Urbifossiella limnaea: one gene and its partner. The main gene of each other region encodes a partner of the protein of the gene in region 2 in a complex. Links are inferred from orthologs where the notes say so. Each region holds a gene or a part of one and is shown on either strand. Other genes may lie near its edges.

Region 1 (8,152 bases), 660 kb from region 2 along the record:
TCGTGGACCTGACGGACCTGGTGTTCATCGACCCCGTCAGCACCGGGTTCAGCCGCGCCGCCGACGAGAAGAACGCCAAGCAGTTCCACGGCGTGCAGGAAGACTTGACCTCCGTCGGCGAGTTCATCCGCCTCTACGTCACGCGGAACAACCGCTGGGGCTCCCCCAAGTACCTCGCCGGCGAGAGTTATGGCACCACCCGCGCCGCGGCCCTGGCGAACCACATGCAGTCGAAGCTCGGCATGCGGCTGAACGGCGTCGTGCTGGTGTCGGCGGTGCTGAACTTCGGTACCATCCGCTTCGACGAGGGGAACGACCTGCCGTTCCCGCTGTACCTGCCGGGTTACACCGCCACCGCGTGGTACCACAAGAAGCTCGCCCCCGAGTTGCAGACGAGCCTGACCAAGACGCTCGCCGAGGCGGAAGCGTTCGCCGCCGGCGAGTACCAGCAGGCGCTGTTCAAGGGGGCGGAGCTGACGGACGCGGAGCGGAAGACGATCGCGGCGAAGGTGGCGCGGTTCACCGGGTTGAGCGAGGAGTTCGTGCTGCGGAACGACCTGCGGGTCGAGGGGCAGCGGTTCATGCGCGAGCTGCTCCGCGACCGCGGCCGCACCGTCGGCCGGTTCGACAGCCGCTACCTCGGCCGCGACAGCACCGACGCCGGCGAGCGACCGGAGTACGACCCCAGCTACGCCGCCGTGCAGGGCACGTACACCGAAGGGCTGAACAGCTATCTCCGCGGCGAGCTGAAGTACGAGAGCGACCTGCCGTACGAGATTCTCACGGGGCGCGTGCAGCCGTGGAACTACGGCACGGCCAGTAACCGGTACCTGAACGTGGCGCCGGCGCTGCGGACCGCGATGGCGCAGAACCCCGACCTGCGCGTGCTGGTGGCGAACGGGTACTACGACCTCGCGACGCCGTACGCGGCGACGAAGTACACGATGAGTCACCTGGCGAACGACCGCGGGTTGTTGGGGCGTGTGACGATGACGTACTACGAGGCCGGGCACATGATGTACGTCCACCGGCCGTCGCTGGTGAAGCTGCGGGCGGACGTGGCGGCGTTCCTTCAAAAGGGATGAGGGATGAGGGATGAGGGATGAAGCCAGAACCGGTCGGCTTCCGTCCCTCGTCCCTCATCCCTCATCCCTCATCCTTCCCGAGGTTCCCGTGACTTCCCTCCGCCTCCTCGCCCCGCTCGCACTCCTGACCGCGGGCCTGTCGTTCGTCCCCGTCCCGCCACCGGCCGCCGCCCAGCCGCCGACGTTCGCCGCCTTCGCCGACGACTACTACGCCGCCCTGTTCGCCTGGGATCCCAACCAGGCGACCTACGCCGGCGTACACGACTTCGACACCAAGCTCGCCGACTTCTCGGCCGACAACATCGCCCATCGCGTGGACACGCTCAAGCGCCTCCAGGCGCGGCTCGACACGCTTCGGGGTGGCAAGCTCACCGCGGCCGACAGCATCGACGCCGACGCGCTCGACCACGCCGTCCGCGCCGAGCTGCTCGACACCGAAGTGATCGGCGAGTGGAAGCGGAACCCGGTGCCGTACCTCGGCAAGCCGGCCGAGGGGATCGACCTGCTGATGAAGCGCAGCTTCGCCCCGCCGGCCGACCGCCTCCGCGCCGTCATCGGCCGGCTGAAGGCCACGCCGCCGCTCCTCGCCGCGATGAAGGCGAACGTACAGAACCCGCCGAAGGAGTTCGCCGACCTGGGCCTCATCGTGGCGAAGGGGTCGGTCGGCTTCTTCCGCACCGACCTGCCGACGTGGGCCAAGACCGCCGCCGGCAACGACAAGCAGCTGCTCGCCGAGTTCGAGGCCGCCAACCGCCCCGTCGCCGACGGCTTCGACGCCGCGGCCAAGTGGATCGAGACGGACCTGCTGCCGCGGGCGAAGGGGAACTACGCCATCGGCGCCGACGCGTTCATGAAGAAACTCGCCTACGAGGAGATGCTCGACATCCCGCTCGACCGGCTGCTGGCGATCGGCGAGGCGAACCTGAAGAAGGACCAGGAGGCGTTCGCCGCGACGGCCAAGCTCATCGACCCGAAGAAGACGCCGCAGGAGGTGCTGGCGTCGCTGACCGAGGACCACCCGAAGCCCGAAGACCTGGTGGCCGCCACGCGCGGCACCATCGAGCGCACGCGGAAGTTCCTGCTCGACAAGGGCATCGTGACGGTGCCGTCGGAGGTGCGGCCGACGATCGCCGAGACGCCGGCGTTCATGCGCACCGGCGGGTTCGCGTCGATGGACACGCCGGGGGCGTTCGAGACGAAGGCGACGGAGGCCTTCTACTACGTGACGCCGCCGGAGGTGGAGTGGGACGTGAAGCGGAAGGTCGAGCACATGCGGCAGTTCAACAAGACCTCACTCGACATCATCACCATCCACGAGGCGTACCCGGGGCACTACCTGCAGTTCCTGTTCGCGCGGCAGTACCCGACGAAGGTGCGGAAGCTGTACACGTGCGGCACGAACGTGGAGGGGTGGGCGCACTACGCGGAGCAGATGTGCGTGGAGGAGGGGTACGGCGCCGGCGACCCGAAGGTGCGGCTGGCGATGCTGCACGAGGCGCTGTGGCGCGACTGCCGGTACGTCACGGGGATCAAGCTCCACACCGCGGGGTGGACGGTGGAGCAGGGGAAGCAGTTCTTCATGACGGAGGGGTACGTCGAGGGCGAGGGGGCGTTCCAGGAGGCGCGGCGCGGCACGTACAACCCGACGTACCTGTACTACACCCTGGGGAAGCTGCAGATCTACAAGCTGCGGGAGGACTACCAGAAGGCGAAGGGGGTGGCGTTCACGCTGCGGGCGTTCCACGACGAGTTCGTGCGCCAGGGCGGCCTGCCGATCAAGCTGATCCGCCGCATCATGCTGCCGGGCGACACGGGGCCGACGCTGTGACTTGGGACCGAGGGACGGAGGGACAGTGGGACTCAGGGACCGGGAGACCTCCGCTTGTCCCTGAGTCCCACGGCCCCTCCGTCCCTAAATCCCGCCGAGCAGCCCCCGCGCCGCCAACTCCGCGAGCACCGCGGCGACGCCGTCCTCCACCGACCGCGCCGACATGTCCAGCGTCAGCTCCGGGCTCGTCGGCGGCTCGTAGGGGTCGTCGATGCCGGTGAAGCCCGCCGCCTTCCCGGCCGCGACCGCCGCCCGCGCCTGGCGGTACAGCCCCTTCGGGTCGCGCCGCTCGCACGCCTCCAGCGGCGTGCTCACGTACACCTCGACGAACGGTAGCCCCGCGGCCTGGTGCGCCGCCCGCGCCGCGTCGCGGTCCTTCCGGTACGGGCTGATGAAGCTCGTCAGCGCCAGCAGCCCCGCGTCGGCGAACAACTTCGCCACCTCGCCGATGCGGCGGACGTTCTCCTCGCGGTCGGCGGCGCCGAACCCCAGGCCGAACCGACCGGCCGCGTCGGGGCCGTAGCCGCGCGTGTCGGTCAGGATCTTCGGGCTGGCGTTCAGGCCGAAGCGGACGTTGTCGCCGTCGAGGACGTAGGCGGCGTGACCGCGGTGGATCAGGGCGTGCTCGACGGCCGTGGCGAGGGTGCTCTTGCCGGAGCCGCTCAGGCCGGTGAACCACACGGTGGCGCCGGTCTGCTTCAGCAGCGCGACGCGGTCGGCGCGGCTGACCGTACCGGGGTGGTGGAAGACCTGCGGGGCGGGGAGTTCGGACATGCGGCTAACCTACAGCGCCGCCAGCACCGCGGCGTACCGGTCGCCGTGCGCCGTCAGCTCGAAGCGGCGGCGGTTCTCGTCCACCGCCGTGATGACGATTCGCAGCTGCTCCGCCGGCAGCGTCGGCTCCACCTTGTCGGCCCACTCGACGACGCACACGCCGTCGCCGGCGAAGTACTCGTCCACGCCGAGGTCGGCGAACTCGCGCGGGCCGGACAGGCGGTAGGCGTCGAAGTGGTACACCGGCAGCCGGGCCGGGTACTCCTGGATCAGCACGAACGTCGGCGAGGTGACCGCCGCCGGGTTCCGCACGCCGAGGCCTCCGGCGATGGCACGCGTGAGGTGCGTCTTGCCGGCGCCGAGCGGCCCGACCAGCGCCACCACGGCGCCGCGGAACAGGAGCGCGCCGAGCCGGCGGCCGAACGCCTCGGTGGCGGCGAGGTCGGGGATGTCGAGGGTCATGAATGACGAATGACGAATGACGAATGACGAATGACGAACCCGGGGATTCGTCATTCGTCATTCGTCATTCGTCATTTCCGAATGCGGTTGCGCTTGGCCGTGACGTAGCGCAGGTAGGCGTGCATGAACTCGTCCAGGTCGCCGTCCAGCACCTTCATCACCGCCGGGTTTTTCACGTCGATGCCGTCGCGCTCATCGCGGACCAGCGTGTACGGCTGCATCACGTAGCTGCGGATCTGCGACCCGAACGCGATCTCGCCCTTCGCGTCGTACCGCTGGGCGATGTCGCCCATCCGCTTTTGCTCCTCGATGGCGTACAGCCGCGACTTCAGCAGCGCCAGGGCGTTGGCGTAGTTCTTCGGCTGGCTCCGCTCCGTCCGGCTCTCGCCGCGCACCTCCACGCCCTTGTACTGGTAGATCAGCCGGACGCCCGACTGCGTCTTGTTCTGGTGCTGCCCGCCGGGGCCGCCGGAGCAGAACGTCTGCATCTCCAGCGCCTTCTCGTTCACCTCGATCTTGATGGTGTCGTCCAGCTCGGGCAGCACGTCCACCGCGGCGAACGAGGTCTGGCGCGTGTCGCCGGACCCGAACGGGCTGATGCGCACGAGCCGGTGGACGCCGATCTCGCTCTGCATGTACCCGTACGCGTACGGGCCGCTGATCTTGAACGTGACGCTCATGATCCCGGCTTCCTGGTTCGGCTCCAGGTCTTGCTCCTCCACGTCGAAGTCGTGGTCCTTCGCCCACCGGATGTACATGCGGTACAGCATCTCGGCCCAGTCGCAGGCCTCGGTGCCGCCGGCCCCCGGCTTGATGGTGACGACGGCGTTGGCCGAGTCGGTCTTGCCGCTCATCATCGCCTGCAGCTCGAACGCCGTGTACTTCCCCTCCGCCGCCACGAGCGCGGGTTCGAGTTCGGCCTCGAACGCGGCGTCCTCCTCGGCCAGCTCGGCCATCGCCTGCAGGTCGTCGGCCGCGGCGGTGAGCGCCTCGTATGGCTTCAGCAGGCTGTTCGCCACCTTCAGCTGCTGGATGGTGCTCTTGGCCTTCTCCTGGTTGTCCCAGAAGCCGGGTTCGCCCTGTTTCGCTTCGAGCTCGTCGCGGACTTTCGTTTTTCCAGCGACATCAAAGAGAGTCCCGGAGCTGGGTGAGGCGGGCGCAGAGCTCGTCGGTGCGGCGGCGGAGGTCGGGGTTCATGGGTGCGTCCTTCCACGGAATCGGGGGCGCGGGCCGCCCACCGGGTTGGAGAGTAGCATAGGGGGCACGGGTTCGGGGACCAAAGACCGGAGAGCGCACATGGGCCGCTTGGCGGGCAAGGTGGCGGTGGTGACCGGCGGCGGATCGGGCGTCGGCAGGGCGACGGCGCTGCTGTTCCTGAAGGAAGGCGCGAAGGTGGTGATCGCCGGCCGCGACCCGGCGAAGCTCGCGGCCGTGGCCGCGGAGGCGAACGCTGGCGACGCCCTCCGCACCGTCCCCGCCGACGTGAGCAAGGCCGCCGACTGCGCGAACCTCATCGGCGCCGCCACCGCCGCGTTCGGCCGCGTGGACATTCTCGTCAACAACGCCGGCACGAACATCAAGGACCGCACCATCCGCGAGCTGACGCCGGAGAGCTGGGAGATGATGATCGGCGCCAACCTGCACGGCGCCTTCTACTGCACGAAGGCCGTGCTGGACCAGATGTTCGCCCGCAAGGACGGCGTGATCGTGAACGTGGTGTCGGTGGCCGGGAAGCGCGCCAACCCGCTCGGCGGCGCCGCCTACGTGGCGGGGAAGTTCGGCATGGGCGGGTTCGGCATGGTGCTGAGCAACGAGGAGAAGGACAGCGGCGTGCGCGTCAGCAACGTGTACCCCGGCGAGATCGACACGCCGATCCTGGCGGCGCGGCCGCGGCCGGTGACGGAGGAGCAGCGGGCGCTGATCCTGAAGCCGGAGGACGTGGCCGACGCGGTGCTGTTCGTGGCGACGCTGCCGCCGCGGGTGTCGGTGCCGGAGCTGGTGATTAAACCCACCGCACAGATGTACTGGTGACGTGAAACGCGAAAGCCCACCCGCCGCGGCGGGTGGGCTTTCTCTCTCGCGCGTCACCTTCCCGAGTTACCCCTCGACGACCTCGATCGTCACGCACGACACGTTGTCCCGCGAGTTCTGGTCGAGCGCCAGCTGGCCGAGCCCGTCGGCGAGTTGCTGCATGTCGGCCGCCTCGCTCACCACCGCCGCGAGCTGCTCGTCGGGCACCACGCCGGTCAGGCCATCGGTGCAAAGGAGGAACCGGTCGCCGTCCTGAACCGGCACCACGGTCACCTCCGGGCCGTCGCCCACCTCCTTGCTGCCGAGGTACTTCCACAGCACGTTCTTGAACCGGTGGTCCTTCGCCTCCGCCGGCGAGATCGTCTTGGCCTCCACCAGCGCCTGCGCCAGGGAGTGGTCCACCGTCAGCTGCTGAATCTTCCCCTTGCGGACGAGGTACGCCCGGCTGTCGCCGACGCCGGCGACGAACAGCTCCCCGCCCTTGCGCCACACCGCCATGACGACGGTGGTGCCCATGTTCTTCATGTCCTTGTCGAGGGCGCCCATCGCCATGATTTCTTCGTTGGCCTGGACGATGGCCCGGCGGGCGACGGCCTTGACGAACTCGTGGTTCAGCGTCGGGGTCAGGTTCTTGCGGACCTCGCGCGGCACGATGTCGACGGCCCGCTTGCTGGCGACCTCGCCGGCCGCCTGGCCGCCCATCCCGTCGGCGACGATGGCGACCGTCAGGTCGGGGAACTGCTTGACGTCGAGCGAGTCCTCGTTGTTCTCCCGGTAGTTGCCGAGGAGGCTGCACTTGCCGATGTTCAGCGTGAACGCCATTAGACCGGTCCCCAGGCCCCGGGCGGCGACGGGGCGATCGGCCACACGTCCGCGGGTGTTAACTTCAACTTACATCGCGTGCCGGCGGCGTGCAACGCGCCCGGAGCGAATCCGCTGCCGCGGCCCACCGGTTAGGGTCGGCTTCCCCGGCAGTCGCCGGCCGGGTACACTCCCCGCCCTAACCAGGGAGGGTTTGCGATGCCGGCCGAGCGGGTGGTCCTCGTCCACGACTGGCTCACCGGGCTCCGCGGCGGCGAGAAGTGCCTCGAACCGCTGGCCCGGCGCTGGCCCGACGCGCGCCTCCTCACCCTACTCCACAAGCGCGGCAGCGTGCCGCCGGCGATCGAGCAGTTGCGCATCTCGCCCAGCCGGCTCAACCGGCTTCCCCGGGTCGATCGGTACTACCGCTACCTCCTCCCGCTGATGCCGTTCGCCGCCGGCTGGAAGGTGACCGACGCGGACCTGGTGGTGAGCCTGAGCCACTGCGTGGCCAAGAGCGCCCGGCCGCCGGCGGGGGTGCCGCACGTGTGCTACTGCTTCACGCCGATGCGCTACGCCTGGCACATGCAGGGCTCGTACTTCCGCGCCGCGGGCCTCGCCGGGAAGCTGAAGGCCGCCGCCGTGGACGCGCTGATGGGCCGCATCCGCCGCTGGGACCGCCGCACCGCCGACCGGGTGACACACTTCGTCGCCATCAGCCGCACGGTGCAGACCCGCATCCGCGAGTGCTACGGCCGCGACAGTGTGGTGATCTACCCGCCGGTGGACACCGACTACTACACGCCGGCGCCGGTGCCGCGCGAGGACTTCTACCTCGTGGTGTCGGCGCTGGCCCCGTACAAGCGCTTCGACCTGGCCATCGAGGCGTGCGCGACGCTCGGCAAGAAGCTGGTGGTGATCGGCTCCGGGCAGGACGCGAAGAAGTTGCAGGCGAAGGCGGCGCCGGGCATCACGTTCCTCGGCTGGCAGGCGGACGACGTGATCCGCGACCACCTGCGGCGGGCGAAGGCGCTGCTGTTCCCGGGCGAGGAGGACTTCGGCATCGTGCCGCTGGAGGCGCAGGCGTGCGGCTGCCCGGTGATCGCCTTCGGCCGCGGCGGCGCCACCGAGACCGTCCGCGCCGGCGGCCCGGACCCGACGGGTGTGCTGT
Region 2 (8,148 bases):
TCGGTCGGCGACCCCGGCGCGAAGGGGGTGAAGCCGCAGGACAAGGTCGTCATCGACCTGCTGCGGTTCCCCACCGTCAACGACCGCGGCGAGGGCGTCATCACGGAAGTGCTCGGCGCCCACGGCGCGCCCGGCGTGGACACGCTGTCGATCATCAAGGCGCTGGGGCTGCCCGAGGAATTCCCGCCCGAGGCGCTCGCCGAGGCGCGGCAGGCCGCGGCCGCGTTCTCCGAATCCGACCTGCACGGCCGCACCGACTTCACCGACGAGCTGGTCGTGACCATCGACCCGGCCGACGCCCGCGACTTCGACGACGCGGTGAGCGTGACCATCGACCCGAAGACGAAGCACTGGGTGCTGACCGTCCACATCGCCGACGTGGCCCACTTTGCGAAGCCGGGCGGCCCGCTGGACACCGAGGCCCGGCGGCGCGCGACCAGCATCTACCTGCCGCAGAAGGTCATCCCGATGTTCCCGGAGGTGATCTCGAACGGGCTGGCGAGCCTCCAGGAAGGCAAGGTACGGTTCGTGAAGACGGTGCGGATGGAGTTCACGCCGGGGGTGCAGAAGGGGCACGTGTCGTTCTTCAACGGCGCGATCCGCGCGCGGCGGCGGTTCACCTACGAGCAGGTGCAGGCGGAGTTCGACGCGATGGCGAGCGGCCCGCGAGAGCGGGCTGTTCCTGATCGCATCGAACACGCTCAGGAACAGCCCGCTCACGCGGGCCGCTCGCCGGGTGATGACATCCTCGCCATGCTGAAGCGGATGCGCGACCTGGCGCTGCTCCTCCGCAAGAAGCGCTTCAAGCGCGGCGCCCTCGAACTCTCCATGCCCGAGGCGGTGCTGGAGTACGACGCCGACGGCCGCATGACCGGCGCCCACTTCGCCGAGCACAACCTCAGCCACCAGGTGATCGAGGAGTTCATGCTGGCCGCGAACGAGGCCGTGGCCGAGCACCTGACGCACCACGACATCCCCTTCCTCCGCCGCGTCCACCCGGCGCCGAAGGACGAGAAGCTGGAGGCGTTCGCGCAGTTCGCCGGCATCCTCGGCTACCCCATCAAGCGGCACAAGGACCGCGGCGAGTTGCAGCGCGTGCTGAACGAGACGGCCGACAAGCCGGAGCGCGCCGCCGTCCACTTCGCGCTGCTGCGCAGCTTCAAGCAGGCGGCGTACTCGCCGGTGCAGGACGAGCACTACGCCCTCGCCAGCACCCACTACTGCCACTTCACGTCGCCCATCCGCCGCTACCCCGATCTGGTCGTGCACCGACTGCTGGACCGGTGGATCAAGACCGGCCGCGCCTCGGCCGACATGAACGAGCTGACGGCGCTCGGCGACCACTGCTCGAAGCTGGAGCGGCGCGCGGAAACCGCGGAGCGCGAGTTGGTGAAGGTGCGCATCCTGACGTTCCTGAGCCGCCGGCTCGGCGAGAAGTTCGACGCGGTCATCACCGGCGTCGCGGAGTACGGCTTCTTCGCGCAGGTGGAAAAGTTCCCCGCGGAAGGGCTCGTCCACATCTCGTCGCTGGTGGACGACTACTACCACTTCGACGGCGCCGGTCACGCGCTGGAGGGCGGCCGGTCGCGGCGGCGGTTCCGCCTCGGCGACCGGGTGCGCGTCGAGGTGGCGCGCGTGGACCTGCCGAAGCGGATGCTCGACTTCCGGCTGGTGCCGCCCGAGGGGAAGGGGCGCCCCGAGCCGCCACGGCCGCGCCGCCGCTGACGCCGGCTCAAGTTCCCTACCCCGCACGACCGATACCACCCGGAAAGTCCGCCGCCGCGGGGGAGGGGTCATGCGCGTGCGCTCGCTGGTCGCCGGGTTGGGGGTCGCGCTCGGCGGGTCGGCCGCGGCCCAGCCGGAACCCGCCCGCTTCCCCTCGCCGCCCGTCCTGCCGTCGCGGCCGGTCACGCTGCCGGTGCCGCAGACGGCGCCGCTCCCCGTCGCGCCGCCCGGCGTCGTCGCCCCGCCGACGCAATTGGACGCGCTGCCGTACCCCGAGAACCGCACGCCGATCGACCCCGACCAGATGCTCGCTCGCCGCACCGTGAACGGGTGGCAGGTCGCCGCCGGGCCGCGCGTGTTCCGCGAGCTCGGCGACGACGAGGCCGCGGCCAACGAGATCGTCCGCGTGCTCCGGGCGCAGCGGCCGACCGAGTGGGTCGTCGTCGGCACCGGCCGGCCGCTCGTCGAGTACGGCCTGCACCAGGGCCGCGCGGCGCTCCTGTCCGCCCCGCCGCGCACCGTCACCGCTATCGATTTGAAGACCGTCCGCGTCGACGCCGTGCGCGGCGTGTGGGTGGTCCGCGACGACGCCGGCATCCACCTGAACTGCGGCCTCCACCGGCCGGACGCCGAACAGGCCGCCGCCGCCATCCGCCGCTACGGATTCAACCGCATCGCAACCATCGGCAGCAACCCGCAGGCGCCGGCGGTGACGTTCCTGTTCGCCACCCTCGACGGCGGGAGTGGCCCGGTGGCGCAGCAGCACCCGCTGGCCGCGGCGCTGCAGGAGCAGAACCTGACGCGTGTCGGCATCCCGGTGCCGGGCGTCGGCTACTTCGGCGAGCTGGTGAAGATCGACCCGCGGCGCGTGGACTCGCGGCGGGACGGGTCGGAGTGGGTGGTGGCGTGCGGGGCGGAGGTGCTGGCGAAGTTCGGCCCGGCCGAGTTCACGGCACGTGACGCGGCCCGGATCATCACCGAGGGGCGCTTCACCGAGTTCTGCCGGGCCGGCGGGCAGACGTTCTTCCTGGTCAACGGCCGGGCGCCGACGCGGGTGCCGTTCTCGACCGTCGGCCGCCGGTTCGACCCGGCCGGACTGCGGGTGTCGCCCTACGGCAGCCGGTGGGCGGTGACGGAGAACGGCCGCCAGCTGTTCGACGCCGCCGACCAGGCCGAGGCCGAGGGGCTGATCCGGCTGGTGAAGCACTTCGGGTTCGACACGCTGTGCCAGGTCGGCGCCCCGCCGCGGGCCGGCATCAGCTTCATGGCGAAGAGCCGGTAGCGACCACGGCCACCGCCTTGCCGCCGGCGCGCGTCAGCACCACGTGCCGGTGTTCGCCGCCGTCGCCGAGCTTCAGCCCCTTGCGGAAGGCGTCCGCGTCGGCGTCGATGGCGCGCTTCAGCACCGTGACCCGGCCGACGCCCACGGCGCGGAAGTGGTCGCGCAGCTTCCGCGCGTCCAGCGGCGCGACGTGCTCCACGCGGTAGGCCGCCGCGAACGGCGACGCCGCATCCGGCCCCGTCAGCAGCGCCACGCCGGGCTCCACCGGCGCCGCGCCGAGCTGCGCCGCGAGCAGCCCCACCAGGTCGGCGCGGATCACCGCCGGGTCGGGGTCGAACAGGTACTCGCCCACCGGTTCCGCGTACGGCATCTCGGCATCTGCTTCGGCCGCGAGCGTGTGCGGCCCCGGCAGAAGCGTCGCTCGCCGGCCGACGGTGCGGAGCGGGCCGAACCACAATACGCACTCCTTCAACTCGCCGCCGGCCGACACGAACTCGGCTTCGGCGTCGAACCGCGCCAGCGCGTCGCGCGGCACCCCGGGGGCGATCTTCGCCGCGAGCGGGAAGCCGGCCGGGAAGCGCGCCAGCACCGCCGACAGCGGCGGCTCGTACTGATCGGGGTCGAGGAAGCGGCGGTCGCCGGCGCGACGGCCGGGGTCGGTGTACGCGGCGTCCGCCGGCGGCAGCGCGAGCGTCAGCAGGTCGCCGAGATGGAAGCGAACCCGGTCGGCGACGCCGAGGGCGACGGCGTTCGCTTCTGCGAACACGAGCCGCACCAGGTCGGCATCCACGGCTTCCACGCGGCAGCCGGCCGCGGCCAGCGCCAGCGCGTCGGCCCCGATCCCGCAGCCGAGGTCGAGCACGGCGGCGAACGGCTTCAAGCGCTCGGCCCGGTGCGCGGCCGGGAGGTCACCCGACGCCTGCTCCAGCGCCTCACGGGTGAACCACATCCGGCCCGCGGCCGCGAACTTCGGTCGCGCCCGCTCCCGGAGCGTCACCACCTCGACGGCGGCCGCCGCGAGCTCCGGCGCGAACCGCTTCCGCAGGGCCGCCAGCGCCCCCAGCGTGCCGCCGGGCAGCGCCGCGGCCGCGGCGGCGAGCACGGGTGTGCCGTCGGGGCCGGTCAGGTGTCGGGCGGTGGGTACGTCCATGAAGCGCGGCGCTCTCGCCGTTGGGGGCGGGGGTTGTACAGTAGGGAGAATACGACCCGAAGCGAATCCTCACCCGAGGCGATCATGGGGAACCCGGCCGGCGACAAGCGGAAGCTGAAGGAGAAGCGGCGAAACCGGCAGGAGCTGCGGCTCGGGCCGGGCGCTTACCTGCCGAAGGACGAGCGGGCGCAGCTCCAGGCCGAGATCAAGAAGGGCGAGGAGGTCGTGAAGGCCTCCCGCGAAGCCCGCGGCAAGGAAAAGGCCGCGGCCAAGGCAGCGGCGCCGGCCCCGGCCAAGTAATCCTGAGCTCCGAAGGGGCGGCAGCCAATAGCCCAGGGTTGACACCCTGGGCTATTGGCTGCCGCCCCTTCGGAGCTCCGAACCACCTGCCGCCCGACGGCGGCGGGCTCGCCGGCTAAATGAAGTTCGGCTCCGCGTCCAGGTCCGGCGGGGCGAACTCGCCGCGCTTCCACTTCTCGACCGCCAGCGCCGCCATCGCCGCGTTGTCCGTGCAGAGCGACAGCGGCGGGATGAATAGCTCCGCCCCCTCCTTCGCGCACATGGCCGTCAGCGCCGCCCGCAGCGGGCCGTTCGCCGACACGCCGCCGCCCACCGCCAGGCGCTTCAGCCCCGTCTGCCGCAGTGCCTGCTTGCACTTGCCCGCGAGCACGTCCACCGCCGCCGCCTGGAAGCTCGCCGCGAGGTCGGCGCGCTTTTGCCCGGGGCCGGGCGGCGTCGCCTTCGCCACGTCCTGCCCGTGGCAGGCGTAGAGCACCGCCGTCTTCAGCCCGCTGAAGCTGAACTCCAGCCGGTCGGTGTCGAGGAACGTGCGCGGGAAGCGGTGCGCCTTCGGGTTGCCCAGCGCCGCCTCGCGCTCGACCGCCGGGCCGCCGGGGAAGCCGAGGCCGAGGACCGCCGCCACCTTGTCGAACGCCTCGCCGGCGGCGTCGTCGCGGGTGCCGCCGAGGAGTTCGAGTGACAGCGCGGTGTCGCAGCGGAACAGCGCCGTGTGCCCGCCGCTGACGACGAGCCCGACGCACGGGAAGATGTCGCGCCCGGCCGCGAGCCGGCAGGCGAACACGTGCCCGGCGACGTGGTTCACCCCGACCAGCGGCACCCCCAGCGCCAGGCTCAGCGCCTTCGCCGCCGTCACCCCGACGAGCAGCGCCCCGACCAGCCCCGGGGTGTGGTGTACCGCGACGCAGCCGAGGTCCGTCACGCCGATGCCGGCGCGGGCGAGTGCCTCGTCGATCACCGGCAGGAGGTTGCGGAGGTGCGCCCGGCTGGCGATCTCGGGGACGACGCCGCCGAACCGGGCGTGCAGGTCGGTCTGCGACGCGACCACGCTCGACCGCACCGCCAGGTCGTCGGTGAAGACCGCCGCCGCGGTCTCGTCGCAACTCGTCTCGATGCCCAGGAAGTACGTCACTTCTTCTCGACCACCTTGACCTGGTCCGGCCCTTCGACCTTGATCTGCGGCTTCTCCTTGAACAGCGTCACCGTGCCGGTCACGCGGACGGTCTTCCCCTTGAAGTGCGCCGCCGGGTCGTCCACCTTCGCGGCCTTGAACTTCTCGACGGCCTTCGCCGGGAGGAACACCGTAAAGTTCTTGTCGCTCTTGAAGTCCGCTTCCGAGTTCAGGTAGACGCCGGCCTTGCCGCCGGTGGACTTCACCTCGAACTCCACAGTGACCTTCTGGTCCACCTTCTTGGGGGCGTCGGCGAGCGTCAGCGGGGCCGCGTCCTGCGCGAGGACGAACCCCATTGAAAGGGCGGCGAGGGCGGTGGATAGCACGAAGCGGCGCATCGACAGGCTCCTGAGTTGGAGAATGACGAATGCCGAATGACGCATGGCCCACGCCTGGTTCCGTCATTCGTCATTCGGCATTCGTCATTTCGCGGACTCGTCCAGAAGGTACCGTTGCACGAATAAGGCGGTCGCGGCCGTCTGGAACTCGCGGTTCTTCTGCTTGGCGAAGCCGTGGCCCTCGTCCTTGGCGTTGAGGTACCACACCGGGGTGCCGCGGGCCTTCAGCGCCTTCACCATCTGCTCGGCCTCGCTCGCCGGCACCCGCGGGTCGTTCTGGCCCTGCACGATGAACAGCGGCTTGCTCACCTTCGCCACGTTCGTCAGCGGGGCGGTGCGCTCCATGAACTCGCGCGTCTTCGGGTCGCGCTCGTCGCCGTACTCGGCCCGCCGCAGGTCGCGGCGGTACGGCTCGGTGTTCTCCAGGAACGTCCGCAGGTTCGACATGCCGACCACGTCCACGGCGCAGCGGATGCGGTCCGGGTAGTACGTGGCGATCGCCAGCGTCATGTGCCCGCCGTAGCTGCCGCCGGTGACCATGACGCGGTCGGCGTCCAGGTCGGGGCGGCCCTTGATCCAGTCCAGCAGCGCGGCGATGTCCTTGTAGCTGTCCTCGCGCTTCACGCCGTTGTCGAGGGTCAGGAACGTCTTGCCGAACCCCTCCGACCCGCGGACGTTCGGGAACAGCACGGCCACGCCGAGCTCGTTGGTGTAGTAGTTGCCGGCGCCGAGGAACCCCGGCCGGGCCTGCCCCTCGGGGCCGCCGTGGATGTTGATGATGACCGGCCGCTTCCCCGTGAACTTCTTCGCCGGCGGGTAGAGGAAGCCGCTGATCTCGCGGTCGTCGAACGACTTCCACTTCACCAGCTGCGGCTCGGCGAACGATGCGGCGTTCAGCCCGCCCGTCTCACTCTCCGTCCACCGCTCTGTCTTTCCAGTGGTGGGGTCGAAGGAGAACACGTCCGTCGGCACCTTTGCCGACGCCACGCTAAACGCTAGCTCGCCGGTCTTCGGGTGAAACTTCAGGCCGCTCACCGAGCCCGTGATCTCGGGCCGGGCGTGCGTCTTGCCCCATTCGGCCTCGATCAGCCGCAACGTGCCGACTCCGGCCTCGTTCACCACAAACGCCACCGTCTTGCCGTCCGGAGACAGCTCGAACTCCTCCACGTCCCAATTTACGTCGGCAGTAAACTGGCTCACCGCGTGGGTCGCCACGTCGATGCGGGTGAGGCGCTTGAACTCACTCCCGCGGTCGGTCGTGGTCCAGATGTATTTACCGTCCGGACTGTACTGACCGCCCGAGTACGCGACCTTCTCCGGCACGATCGGCACGAGTTCCTTCTTCGCCCCTGTCTTCACGTCCACCAGCCACAGGTAGCTCTGGTTGATCGACATGTACTCACTGGCGAGAATCGTCGCGTCACCCGGCGCCCAATCCAATACAGCCCAGCCGACGCCGAGCTCGGCCACCTTCGCGTCACTCTTCGGGTCGGTCGGGTCGACCACGTACAGGTCGGCGTCGGTGCCGTTGCGGCGGGTGCTGGTGTACGCCAGCTTCGTTCCCGAGCGCGACCACACGCCCAAACTGTTCCGCGCCTTGCCGTCGGTCAAGAGCGTCGCGCTACCCGTCTCGGGGTCGAAGCGGAACGACTGGTAGCGCTCGTTGCCGCCCACGTCGCGGCCGAACACGAAACTCTCGCCGCCGGCCGGGCGGAAGCGGGCGCCGCTCACCTTCTCGGGGAAGAATGTCAGCTGCGTGCGGGCCCCGCCCGGCATCTTCACCCGGTGGACCTGCGCCGTCTGCCCGAACCGCGTGCTGACGAGCATCTCGCGGCGGGTCGGGTGCCAGTCCAGCAGCGTGGCGCTGCGCGATTCGGTGTAGCGCTTCACCTGTTCGGCGAGCGCCGCCGGGATGGGCGGGATGCCGTCCACGATGAGGTTGTCGCCGGGGGCAAGCACCTGAGCCGGGGCGGGCAGCGCGAGTACGAGCAACGGCAGCGGCAGGAGGACGCGGCGCATCGGAGCCTCCGGGGCCTGGACGGGGTGATTCTCGCGGCCGCGGGCGCCGCGGGCAAGCGGCAACAGCGGACGGCGTCGCTCCAACGATGATTCTTCCAGTTGAGTCAATGCTTCTGGGAAGGGGGTCTCTCTCTCCGCTGGAAACAATCATCCGGGCTTGAACGAC

Evidence for each region.
Region 1: the proteins of tsaD (region 2) and tsaE are in contact, whole or in part, in a crystal structure (PDB 6N9A), measured with the Thermotoga maritima proteins. The link is inferred for Urbifossiella limnaea from one-to-one orthologs. Residues at the interface, in WP_004082750.1 of Thermotoga maritima: Cys10, Asp11, Arg49, His50, Leu82, Gly84, Gly135, Gly136, Glu154, Thr155, Leu156, Asp157, Asp158, Ser159, Glu162, Asp165, Lys166, Arg169, Leu170, Tyr175, Lys213, Thr214, Leu217, Tyr218, Gln221, Arg222, Asn324; in WP_004082108.1 of Thermotoga maritima: Leu37, Gly38, Lys46, Lys57, Val59, Lys60, Ser61, Thr63, Phe64, Thr65, Leu66, Met67, Val69, Pro71, Tyr82, Arg83, Leu84, Asp86, Asp88, Phe89, Asp93, Ile128, Asp130, Glu131, Arg134.

Annotation. Positions count from the first base shown.
Region 1 is NZ_CP036273.1:6,824,753-6,832,904, reverse strand. The notes cover bases 2,424-5,353. They hold tsaE (tRNA (adenosine(37)-N6)-threonylcarbamoyltransferase complex ATPase subunit type 1 TsaE), read right to left. Parts: upstream 4,150-5,353; coding sequence 3,697-4,149; downstream 2,424-3,696. Other genes in these bases: cysC (adenylyl-sulfate kinase), read right to left, coding at 2,998-3,687; ETAA1_RS27765 (DUF885 domain-containing protein), read left to right, coding at 2,424-2,913. Outside these bases: ETAA1_RS27770 (S10 family peptidase), read left to right, coding at 1-1,085; more of ETAA1_RS27765, read left to right, coding at 1,174-2,423; ETAA1_RS27745 (SDR family oxidoreductase), read left to right, coding at 5,446-6,180; ETAA1_RS27740 (PP2C family protein-serine/threonine phosphatase), read right to left, coding at 6,247-7,002; ETAA1_RS27735 (glycosyltransferase), read left to right, coding at 7,201-8,152. UniProt on the Escherichia coli protein: Required for the formation of a threonylcarbamoyl group on adenosine at position 37 (t(6)A37) in tRNAs that read codons beginning with adenine.
Region 2 is NZ_CP036273.1:6,164,090-6,172,237, forward strand. Bases 3,580-6,505 are described here. They hold tsaD (tRNA (adenosine(37)-N6)-threonylcarbamoyltransferase complex transferase subunit TsaD), read right to left. Parts: upstream 5,587-6,505; coding sequence 4,573-5,586; downstream 3,580-4,572. Other genes in these bases: ETAA1_RS25110 (class I SAM-dependent methyltransferase), read right to left, coding at 3,580-4,157; ETAA1_RS25115 (hypothetical protein), read left to right, coding at 4,242-4,457; ETAA1_RS25125 (hypothetical protein), read right to left, coding at 5,583-5,963; ETAA1_RS25130 (S9 family peptidase), read right to left, coding at 6,048-6,505. Outside these bases: rnr (ribonuclease R), read left to right, coding at 1-1,725; ETAA1_RS25105 (hypothetical protein), read left to right, coding at 1,796-3,007; more of ETAA1_RS25110, read right to left, coding at 2,988-3,579; more of ETAA1_RS25130, read right to left, coding at 6,506-7,982.